Regions from separate parts of the Streptomyces sp. NPDC048018 genome, predicted to be linked through region 1. Evidence: riboswitches for the same ligand, from Rfam matches in the RefSeq annotation. Region 1 holds a riboswitch; the other holds the start of a gene.
The links. Region 1 has a riboswitch for cobalamin ahead of ACGF1Z_RS23590 (ribonucleoside-diphosphate reductase subunit alpha). Riboswitches for the same ligand answer to the same signal wherever they lie in the genome.
Positions count from the first base shown of each region.

Region 2: another riboswitch for cobalamin. It lies ahead of ACGF1Z_RS21425 (CbtB-domain containing protein); the one in region 1 lies ahead of ACGF1Z_RS23590 (ribonucleoside-diphosphate reductase subunit alpha).

Region 1 covers NZ_JBIDBK010000006.1:58,944-64,670, forward strand. Annotated here, with positions in the region: gene ACGF1Z_RS23585 (ribonucleotide-diphosphate reductase subunit beta) at 1-947, opposite strand, end outside; gene ACGF1Z_RS23590 (ribonucleoside-diphosphate reductase subunit alpha) at 947-3,298, opposite strand; cobalamin riboswitch at 3,426-3,563, opposite strand; gene ACGF1Z_RS23595 (GNAT family N-acetyltransferase) at 3,607-4,116, opposite strand; gene mctP (monocarboxylate uptake permease MctP) at 4,241-5,727, opposite strand, start outside.
Region 2 covers NZ_JBIDBK010000005.1:328,548-334,274, reverse strand. Annotated here, with positions in the region: gene abc-f (ribosomal protection-like ABC-F family protein) at 284-1,885, opposite strand; gene ACGF1Z_RS21435 (alpha/beta fold hydrolase) at 2,129-2,995, shown strand; gene ACGF1Z_RS21430 (histidine phosphatase family protein) at 3,109-3,684, opposite strand; cobalamin riboswitch at 3,736-3,876, shown strand; gene ACGF1Z_RS21425 (CbtB-domain containing protein) at 3,912-4,142, shown strand; gene ACGF1Z_RS21420 (CbtA family protein) at 4,158-5,000, shown strand; gene ACGF1Z_RS21415 (glycosyltransferase family 2 protein) at 5,127-5,727, opposite strand, start outside.

The DNA.
Region 1 (5,727 bases):
AAGTTGGTCAGCTCCTGGACGCCCTGGAGCTCCATGAAGCCGAACGGGTTCTCCGAGCCGTACACCGGGGCGAAGCCCAGGCGGGTCAGGCGCTGGTCGGCGACGCACTGGAGGTACGCCCGCATCGACTCGGTGTTCATGCCCGGCAGGCCGTCGCCGCACAGGTCGCGGCCGAACTGGAGCTCGGCCTCGACGGCCTCCTTCAGCATGTCGGTGACCTGCTGCCGGAGCTCGTCGTCGAAGAGGTCGGGCTCCTCCTTGCGGACGGTGTCCACGACCTCGAAGGCGAAGTTCATGTGCATCGTCTCGTCGCGGAACACCCAGTTGGTGCCGGTGGCCAGGCCGTGCAGCAGACCGCGCGACCGGAACCAGTACACGTAGGCGAAGGCGCCGTAGAAGAACAGCCCCTCGATGCAGGCGGCGAAGCAGATCAGGTTCAGCAGGAAGCGGCGGCGGTCGGCCCGGCTCTCCAGGCGGTCGATCTTCTCGACCGAGTCCATCCACTTGAAGCAGAACTGCGCCTTCTCGCGGATCGACGGGATGTTCTCGACGGCCGCGAAGGCCGCCGCACGGTCGTCCGGGTCGGGCAGATAGGTGTCGAGCAGCGTCAGATAGAACTGGACGTGCACGGCCTCCTCGAAGAGCTGGCGCGACAGGTACAGGCGCGCCTCCGGGGAGTTGATGTGCTTGTACAGCGTCAGGACCAGGTTGTTGGCCACGATCGAGTCGCCGGTCGCGAAGAAGGCGACCAGGCGCCCGATCATGTGCTGCTCACCGGGGGTGAGCTTGGCGAGGTCGGCGACGTCCGAGTGGAGGTCGACCTCCTCGACGGTCCAGGTGTTCTTGATCGCGTCCCGGTAGCGCTCGTAGAAGTCCGGGTAGCGCATCGGGCGGAGGGTCAGTTCGAAGCCCGGGTCCAGCAGGTTCTTTTCGGCGGACGTCGTCATTACTGGCAGGCCTCGCAGGACTCGGGGTTCTCAAGGGAGCAGGCGACGGCGTCGGCGTCGGGCGCCGCCTGCTGGACGGGGACGGTGCTGGCCTGGGCGGCGCGGGCGATCCGGGTCGCCGGGCGCGAGCGCAGGTAGTACGTGGTCTTCAGGCCCTGCTTCCAGGCGTACGCGTACATCGACGACAGCTTGCCGATGGTCGGCGTCTCCATGAACAGGTTCAGGGACTGCGACTGGTCCAGGAACGGCGTACGGGCCGCCGCCATGTCGATCAGACCGCGCTGCGGGATCTCCCAGGCCGTGCGGTACAGCTCGCGGACCTCGGCCGGGACCCAGCCGAAGCCGGCCACCGAGCCGTTGGCGTCGCGCAGCGCCTCGCGGGTCTGCGCGTCCCACACGCCGAGCCGCTTGAGCTCGTCGACCAGGTACGAGTTGACCTGGAGGAACTCGCCGGACAGCGTCTCGCGCTTGAACAGGTTGGAGACCTGCGGCTCGATGCACTCGTACACGCCGGCGATCGAGGCGATCGTGGCGGTCGGGGCGATGGCCAGCAGCAGGCTGTTGCGCATGCCGACGGCGGCGATCCGCTCGCGCAGCGCGGCCCAGCGCTCGGGCCAGTTCAACGTCACGTCGTAGTGGTCGGGGTGCAGCACGCCGCGGGCGGTGCGGGTCTGCTCCCAGGCCGGCAGGGGGCCGCTGCGCTCGGCCAGGTCGGCGGAGGCCTCGTACGCGGCGAGCATGATGCGCTCGGCGATCCGGGTGGAGAGCGCCCGCGCCTCGGGGGAGTCGAAGGGCAGCTTCAGCTGGAAGAACACGTCCTGGAGGCCCATCGCGCCCAGGCCCACCGGGCGCCAGCGGGCGTTGGAGCGCCCGGCCTGCTCGGTCGGGTAGAAGTTGATGTCGACGACCCGGTCGAGGAAGGTGACGGCCGTGCGGACGGTCTCGTCGAGCCGCTCCCAGTCCAGGTCCGAACCGGCCACGAAAGCGCCCAGGTTGACCGAGCCGAGGTTGCAGACGGCCGTCTCGCCGTCGTTCGTGACCTCGATGATCTCGGTGCAGAGGTTCGAGGAGTGGACGACCGTGCCGGGCTCGGCGGTCTGGTTCGCGGTGCGGTTGGAGGCGTCCTTGAAGGTCATCCAGCCGTTGCCGGTCTGCGCGAGGGTCCGCATCATCCGGCCGTACAGGTCACGGGCCGGCATGGTCTTCCGGGCCAGGCCCCTGGCCTCGGCGGCACGGTAGGCCGCGTCGAACTCCTCGCCGTACAGGTCGACCAGTTCGGGAACGTCCGCCGGGGAGAACAGCGACCACTCGGCGTCCGCGTTGACCCGGCGCATGAACTCGTCCGGGATCCAGTGCGCCAGGTTCAGGTTGTGGGTGCGGCGGGCGTCCTCGCCGGTGTTGTCGCGGAGCTCCAGGAACTCCTCGATGTCCGCGTGCCACGTCTCCAGGTAGACGGCGGCGGCGCCCTTGCGGCGGCCGCCCTGGTTCACGGCGGCGACCGAGGCGTCGAGGGTCTTCAGGAAGGGGACGATGCCGTTGGAGTGTCCGTTGGTGCCACGGATCAGCGAACCGCGGGCGCGGATCCGGGAGTAGGACAGACCGATGCCGCCGGCGTGCTTCGACAGGCGCGCGACCTGGTGGTAGCGGTCGTAGATGGAGTCCAGCTCGTCCTGCGGCGAGTCGAGCAGGTAGCAGGACGACATCTGCGGGTGGCGGGTGCCGGAGTTGAACAGGGTGGGGGAGGACGGCAGGTAGTCGAGCCGGCTCATCAGCCCGTACAGCGCCGCCACTTCGTCCAGGGCGCGGACGGAGTCGTCCTCGGCGAGGCCGGCGGCGACGCGGAGCATGAAGTGCTGCGGCGTCTCGATCACCTTGCGGGTGATCGGGTGGCGCAGCAGGTAGCGCGAGTAGAGGGTGCGCAGACCGAAGTAGCCGAAGCGGTCGTCGGCGGCGAGGTCGATCGTCCCGTCGAGCCGGTCGGCGTGCAGGGCGACGAACTCGGCGGTGCGGTCGGCGATCAGCCCCTCGCGGTGACCCACGGCGACGGAGGCGGAGAAGCAGACCGCGCCCTGGCCGGCGGCCTCCTCGGCGATGGTGAGCGTCAGCAGCCGGGCGGCGAGCCGGGAGTAGGCCGGGTCCTCGGCGATCAGGCCCGCGGCGGCCTCGGTGGCCAGCTCGCGCAGCTCCGCCTCGTCCGAGCCGGCGTGCCGGCCGCGCAGGGCGGCGGCGGCGACCTTGCCGGGGTCGGTGTCCGGGAGATCGGCGGTGAGATCGGTCAGGGTCCGCAGGAGTACGGTCCCGGGGCCGTCGCTCTCGATCGCTGCGGCCGGATCGGCGGGCGCGATGGTCACGTGGGGGCTCTCCCTCGCTCGGCTCGGGGCCAGGGCGGGAGGCGGGAACGGGCGGCCGCACGCACGGCGGCGCCGCGTCCACCGGCCCACTCCGCGAGGCCCGGACGTCTGTGGCACCCGGAACGGACGGACCGGGCGCACTGTCGGCAGGTCTTCGGACTCGCTCGTACGACGAAATGCACGAAGCACACCGTTGCGGGACAGTTCCGGATTTCCACCGGATTCCCCTGCGGCGACAGCGAGCACGAGCATACATGTGGGGGGCGCCTCTGATGGCACCCCCCACATGTTGTGTGTCGTGTGTTTCCCTACAACTCCAGGGCGTAGCAGAGAAGTACGAATTCGGGCCGCTCGGGGATGGGGGCCCAGTCCCGTTCCGGGGCGCGGAGGAAGCCCAGGCGTTCGTAGATGCGGTGCGCGGTGCGCATCCCGGTCTGGGTCGACAGGACGATCCGCGCACAGCCCGGGACGGCCCGGGCGCGATCGACGCAGGCCCGGACGAGCGCCTCGCCGACGCCGCGGCCGCGGGCGGCGGGAGCCACGGCCAGCATCCGGATCTCGGTCTCTCCGGGCTTGGCGCGGTCGCCCATCACCCCGGGGGCCGGGACGAAGGTGACGCCGCCGAGGAGGGCGCCCTCCTCGCCCACGGCCACCAGGACGTCGGCCACCTCGGCCCGTCCGGCCACGTTCCGCAGATGGCCCAGGTACCAGTCGTCCTCGCCGCGCAGGAGGTGCCCGTCGTCCAGGTAGGCCCGGCCGGTGATCTCGCCGAGGGTCTCGTACTCCTCCGGCCGTACATCTCTGATCGTGAAGTCCATGCTCCAGTCTCCCGCGGGCCGTCCGCTCCGCGGGCGCCGGTGCCCCGGACTTCGCGCGTCCGCAACACACGGCCGCCGGGACCCCCTGGCAGGGGTCCCGGCGGCCGTCGGAGCCGTGCCGGGCTCAGTGACCGGCGCCGACCTTCGGCAGGTCGGTGGAGACGCCCGGGTCGCCGGCGTCCGCGGTGTAGTCCTCGGGCGAGGTCTCGTCGACGCCGTCCGGCGTGCCCACGGCCCGCAGGACGAGGGTGAGGACGACGGTGACGAGGACGTTGAGCACGAAGGCGGTGAGGCCGATGTAGCCGATCTCGCCGATGCCCGGGATCTCGGCCGCGGAGCCGCCGAAGTGCTTCTGGGTGGGGCTGGCGACCCCGTACGCGGCGGCCGTGCCGTAGACCATGCCGACGGCCCAGCCGGCGAGCAGCGCCCAGCGGTGCATCCAGCGGGTGAACAGACCGCCGACCAGGGCGGGGAAGGTCTGCAGGATCCAGATGCCGCCGAGCAGCTGGAAGTTGATGGCGACCGTCTTGTCCATGGTGAGGACGAAGACCAGGGCGCCGACCTTCACCAGCAGCGAGACCAGCTTGGAGACCTTGGTCTCCTGCGCGGGGGTCGCGTCGGGCTTGAGGAAGTCCTTGTAGATGTTGCGCGTGAACAGGTTGGCCGCGGCGATCGACATGATCGCGGCGGGCACCAGCGCGCCGATGCCGATCGCGGCGAAGGCCACGCCCGCGAACCAGTCCGGGAACATGTTCTCGAAGAGCTGCGGGATGGCGAGCTGACCGTTCTTCACCGTGACGCCGGCCGCGATGGCCATGAAGCCGAGCAGCGCGAGCAGACCCAGCATCAGCGAGTACAGCGGCAGGATCGTGGTGTTGCGGCGGATCACCTCACGGCTCTTGGAGGAGAGCGTCGCGGTGATCGAGTGCGGGTACATGAACAGGGCGAGCGCCGACCCCAGCGCCAGCGTGGCGTAGGTCCACTGACCCGCGTCGCCGGGCACCAGCGCGCCCTTGGGCTTGCCCGTGGCGGGGTTGACCGTCGCGTAGGCCTCGCCGGCCTTGGCGAAGATCTCGTCGAAGCCGCCCAGCTTGATCGGGATGTAGATGATCGCCACCGCGATGACGATGTAGATCAGCGTGTCCTTGACGAACGCGATCAGCGCGGGCGCGCGCAGTCCGGACGAGTAGGTGTACGCGGCCAGGACGCCGAAGGCGATGAGCAGCGGCAGGTCCTTGACGAACCAGTTGGTGTTCTCGCCGCCGCCGACGCCCATCACGTCCAGGACGGCCTGGATGCCGACGAGTTGGAGCGCGATGTAGGGCATGGTGGCGAGGATGCCGGTGACGGCGACCGCCAGCGACAGGCCCTTGGAGCCGAAGCGGCCGCGGACGAAGTCGGAGGTGGTGACGTAGCCGTGCTTGTGGGAGACCGACCACAGGCGGGGCAGGAAGGTGAAGATCAGTGGGTAGACCAGGATCGTGTACGGCACCGCGAAGAAGCCGGCCGCGCCCGCCGCGTAGATGGCCGCCGGGACGGCGACGAAGGTGTACGCCGTGTAGAGGTCGCCGCCGAGCAGGAACCAGGTGACCCAGGTGCCGAAGGACCGGC
Region 2 (5,727 bases), on a different contig from region 1:
GACCCGGCCGCGGAGCCGTCGGCGGACCCGGCCGCGAGCGCCACTCCGTCGAGGGTCCGGATCACCCCGGGCACCGGCGGGCGCTCGGCGAAGCCGTACCGGCCCGGGACGTCCGGCGGCGTCCGGAAGAAGGCGGCGGCGGAACCGCAGAACCCCTACGCCGGCCCGAACCCGCCCCCCGCGCCGGACCGCCCGGAGCCGCCGCCCTACACGCCGCCGCCGGCCTACCGGCCCGGCGACCCCGTCACCGTCGTCCCGGTGCCCACGTCGGAGCAGACCCCCTTCACCCCGGACACGGTGCGCCGACCCACGGCTCCAGCTCCATCCGCCGCCCCCGGAAACCCTCCCGCAGGCGCCGGTCGTGGCTGACGACGACCAGCGTGCCCGGGTAGCCGGCCAGGGCCGCCTCCAGCTCCTCCACCAGGGCCGGGGCCAGGTGGTTGGTCGGCTCGTCCAGGAGGAGCAGGTCCGCGGGCCGGGTCACCAGCCGGGCGAGCTCCAGCCGGCGCCGCTGACCGGCCGACAGGTGCCGCACCGGGACGGTCAGGTCGCGGGCCGTGAAGAGGCCGAGGGCGAGCAGCTCCTCCTCGCGGCCCTCCCCGAAGGCCGCCGCCACGGTACGGGGGTCGGTGGGCGGCGCGGTGTCCTGGCGGAGCAGACCGGCCCGTGCGGGCACCTTCACCGTGCCGCCGTCCGGGGCGAGTTCGCCCGCCAGGACCCGCAACAGGGTCGTCTTCCCGGCCCCGTTCGGGCCGGTGACCAGGAGGCGCTCGCCGGGCTCCAGGCGCAGGGCGTCCAGCCGGAGACGCCCGTCGACGCGCACGTCCGCGAGCTCGACCGGGGTCGGCTCGCCCTCGATCCGCGCGGCGAACCGCAGCGGGTCCGGCGGCCGGGGCGCCGGGTGCTCGGCGAGCTCCCGGAGCCGGGTGCGGGCGGCCCGGATCCTGCTCATCGCGCCGTGCGCCCGTGACCGCGCCCGGAAGGCGCCGGCGCCGCTGAACGCGGCGGGAGCCTTGCGCGGGATGAGGGAGAAGCGGTCGATGGTGCTGTCGGCGAGCCCCGCGTACCGGGCCCGCTCCGCCCGCCACTCCTCGTACTCCCGCTCCCGGCGGGCGCGTTCGGCCGCCCGAGCGGCCAGGTAGCCGGCGTAGCCGTCGCCGTGCCGCCGTACGGTCCGGGTCTCGTGGTCCACCTCCAGCACGGCGGTGGTGATCCGGTCCAGGAAGGTCCGGTCGTGCGTGACGGCGACGACCGTGCCCCGGTGGGTGCGCAGCCGCTGCTCCAGCCAGGCGACGGCCTCGTCGTCGAGGTCGTTGGTGGGCTCGTCGAGCAACAGCAGCTCGGGCTCGGCGGCGAGGGTCGCGGCGAGCGAGAGCCGGGACCGCCGGCCGCCGGACAGGGTGCCGAGCGGCCGGTCCCGGTCGAGCGGCGTGCGCTCGCCGAGCCGCCGGAGCACGGTCTCCACGCGCCGGTCGGCGCCCTCGCCGCCGCGGGCCTCGTAGGCCGCGAGCAGTTCGGCGTACCCGTCGAGGTCGCCGGTCGCGTCGAGCGCGGCCTCGGCCTCGCGGATGCGCCGTTCCAGTGTCCGGACGCCGGCGAGCGCCCGGTCGATCGCGTCTCCGACGGTGGCGGTGCCGGGCAGGTCCAGGGTCTGGGCGAGGTGCCCGACGCCGCCGGGGGACTCGACGGTGACGGTGCCGTGGTCGGGGCGCTCGATGCCGGCGAGGAGCCGCAGGAGGGTGGACTTGCCGGAGCCGTTGTCCCCGACGACGCCGACGCGTTCGCCGGCCCGGACGGTCAGCGAGACCCGGTCGAGGACGAGCCGGTCCCGAACGTACCGGTCGTCGTAGCGCTTGGTGACGTCGAGGAGATGGACACGGAACAAGGGCGACCTCCCGGGGCGCGGCGACGGGGACGGGATCCATGGAGCGAGATCCGCGACGAGACGTATCGTCTCGTCACCTGTTCACCGTACGCCTCCGGTCCTCGCCCGGCAAGACGTTTCGTCTCGCCACCGGACAGGTGCACCCGGCCTGGGTGGTCCGGCGGCGGACTTCACGTGCCGCCGATGAGTTCCGGCGGCGGCCAGGGTCTACCCCCTGACCGATCCACCACGGAGGAGAGAACCATGGCCGAGACCGACACCCGCACCCTGGAGACCGTCGGCGCGACCCTTCGCTACGACGTGCGCCCCGGCACCGGGAGCGACCCGCGCCCCCTGCTGCTCATCGGCTCCCCGATGGACGCGACCGGCTTCACCACCCTCGCCTCCCACTTCACCGACCGGACCGTCGTCACCTACGACCCGCGCGGGGTCGGCCGGAGCGTCCGCACGGACGGCGCCGCCGAGACGCTGCCCGAGGAGCACGCGGACGACCTGGCCCGGCTGATCGAGGACCTCGGCGCCGGTCCCGTGGACGTCTTCGCGAGCAGCGGCGGCGCCGTCAACTCCCTCGCGCTGGTCGCCGCGCGCGGGGACCTGGTGCACACCCTCGTCGCGCACGAGCCGCCGACCGCCCAGGTCGTCCCCGACCGGGAGCGGGCGCTCGCGGTCTGCGCGGACGTCCACGCGACCTACCTGCGCGACGGCTGGGGCGCGGGCATGGTCCGGTTCCTCGCGGTCGTCTCCCACAAGGGCCCGTTCCCGGCGGACTGGGCGGCGCGTCCGTTCGCCGCCCCGGACACCCTGGGCCTGCCGGCCGAGGACGACGGCAAGCGGGACGATCCGCTGCTCGGGCAGAACATGCGCGGCTGCACCTCCTTCGCCCCGGACTTCCCGGCGCTGCGGGCCGCGCCGACCCGGATCGTGGTCGCCGCCGGCGAGGAGTCCGAGGGAGAGTTCGCGGCGCGCGCGGCGGCTGCCGTCGCCGAGGGCCTCGGCACCCCGCTCGCCGTCTTCCCGAGCAACCACGGCGGCTTCCTGGGCGGCGAGTTCGGCCAGCAGGGCGCCCCGGAGGAGTTCGCGAAGACCCTGCGCGCCGTGCTGGAGGCGTGACCCCGGCCCGACGCGTCCCGCCTGACGCCCGCCGCCTGCTGCCTGGCGCCTGACACTCGCCGCCTGACACTCGCCGCCTGCCGCCTGCCGCCTGACCCGGGTGGCAGGCGGCGTCAGCCGGCCGGCGCTCCCAGGCGCACGTTCCAGCGCCCCGAGCGCCCCGACAGCTCGACCCGTTCCAGCGGGCGCACGTCGAGGCGCCAGAAGACCGCTTCCGCAGCCCCCAGCGCGTGGGCGACGCCCGCGCGGATGACGTCCGGCTCGGCGACGGCGACGACGGTGCCCGGCTCCAGGGCGTCCATCCAGCCCGCGACCCGGGCGCGCAGCTCCCGCAGGGACTCGCCGCCGTGCGGGGCGGCGGCCGGGTCGGACAGCCACGCGGCCACCGACTCCGGCTCGGAGGCGCCGAGTTCGTCGAGGCCGCGGCCCCGCCACCGGCCCATCGAGCAGCCCGCGAGCGCCGGTTCGGCCGGCACCTCCGGGTGCCCGAGGAGCCCGGCCGTCTCCGCGCAGCGCGCGGACGGCGAACGGAGCAGCCGCACCCGGGGCCCGGTGCGGAGCGGGCTGACGCTCCGGTTCCGCAGCGGCTCCAGCGGCTCGTCGTCGTCGAACCTCGCCTCGCGCAGGGACCGGTTCATGGCGGGCGCGATCAGGGAGAGGTGCACGGTCCCGGGCGGGGGCGTGGTCATGGGTGATTCATCCCTCAGCGGTTCAGGCGCTCTTGGCGTGTTGTGATCGGCGCGGTACCGTCAGTCGACATTTCCATATGAACGACGACGGCGAGACGGAAGCCCGGTGAGAGTCCGGCACGGTCGCGCCACTGTGAGCCGCCCCCAGCCGGTGGGCGGTGAGTCAGACCCGACGACCGTCGTCGCGCACCACCGTATGGGACGCGAGTTCCCGAGGAGGTTCCACCATGGCCGAGGCCATTGCGTCGCCCGCCGTTCCGTCCACCCCCGCCGTCACGGTCCCGCTCACGCTGCCGGTCCGCGCCGTGCTGCCCTGGGCGCTGTTCGTCGGTGTCCTGATGCTCGTCGCGCTCTACTTCGTCGGTGCGGAGCAGGGTGCGACGTCCCTGTTCGCCGGCAGCGACGTGCACGAGTGGGTCCACGACGGGCGCCACCTGCTCGGTTTCCCCTGCCACTGAGGGGCCACCGCACGCATGTCGTCCCCCGCGCACGTCCCCACCGCTCCCACGGGCTCACTCGTCGGGAGACTCCTGCTCCGCGGCCTGCTCGCGGGTCTGATCGCCGGACTGTTCGCCTTCGCCGTCGCCTACGTCGCCGGTGAGCCGTCCGTCAACGCCTCGATCGCCGTCGAGGAGGCCGCCGCCAAGGCGGAGCACGCCGCGCCGGCGCACGACCACGGCGCGAACGGGGCGGCCACCCAGGCCGACTCCGAGGAGGAGATCGTCAGCCGCGACCTGCAGTCCACCGCGGGTCTCGCCACCGGCGTCCTCGTCTACGGCGTCGCCCTCGGCGGCATCGCCTCCCTGGCGTTCTGCTTCGTCCTGGGCCGGGTCGGCCGGTTCACCGCGAAGGCCACCGCGGCGCTCGTCGCGGCGGCGGCCTTCACCACGGTCTATCTGGTGCCGTTCCTGAAGTACCCGGCGACCCCTCCGGCCGTCGGCAATCCGGACACCATCGGGAAGCGCACCACGCTCTTCTTCCTGATGATCCTGCTGAGCGTGCTGCTCGGCATCGCCGCGGTCGTCGCGGGCCGCCGGCTCGCGCCGCGCCTCGGCAACTGGAACGCGACCGTCGTCGCGGGCCTCGGCTTCGTCGCCGCGGTCGGGATCGCCTGCGCGTTCCTGCCCGGGAACGAGGACGCGGTGGCGGGCACCTTCCCGGCCGCCGTGCTGTGGGACTTCCGGCTCGCGACCCTGGGCATCCAGGCGGCCCTGTGGGCGGTCTTCGGACTCGCCTTCGGGCTGCTCGCGGAACGGCTCCTCGCACCGAGGACCGAGACGGCGCAAGCCGTCGGCGCGGCCGCACCGGCCGCCTGAACTCCGGGACGCACCGACGCGATCGGCCCCGTCCGCCCGAGGAGGCGGACGGGGCCGATCGCCGTCTCCGGGTCCGCGCCCCGCCGGCCGGACCGGACCCCGCCGGAGGCCGGGGAAGCGCGGGCGCTAGCGCCAGTTGATCCGGGCCTTGACCGCGCGGGCCGCCTTCCATCCGTAGCTGAGGGCGTACGCGGACACCACCGACGGGGCCGGCTTGACCTGGAGCACCAGTCGGTCGTCGCGCGGCCCGATCCGTACGGTGTGCAGCTTCTTGCCGGCGCCGGGCAGCGAGACGGCGTGCTCGTCGGCGCGCTTGCTGACCTTGCCGCCGAGGGCGCCGCCGAGGCTGCCGCGGGCGGTCAGGCCGTGCGCGGTGCAGCGCAGCGAGAGGTGCCAGTCCCCCTTGGGGAGTACGGCGCCGCCGTCGGCGGTGGCCAGGTCGACGGAGGCGCGGAAGCAGGCCTTGCCGTAGTCGTAGGTCTCCTTGCCCCGGCTGACGGTCAGGTGCGGGGAGGGGAGCTGCTCGGCGGGGAGGGCGATCTCGCGTCCGGTGCCGGCGTGCCGGAGGACGAGCTCGGTCACGAGGTCGTCCGTGTCGACCTGGTCGAGGTAGGCGTAGCCGGAGAGTTCGAGGACGCTGCCGCGCCAGGACAGGTGCTCGACCCGGCGGCGCGGACTGACGGCGAGTGCGGAGGCCGTGATGTCGCAGAGCTCGGCGTGCAGCGGG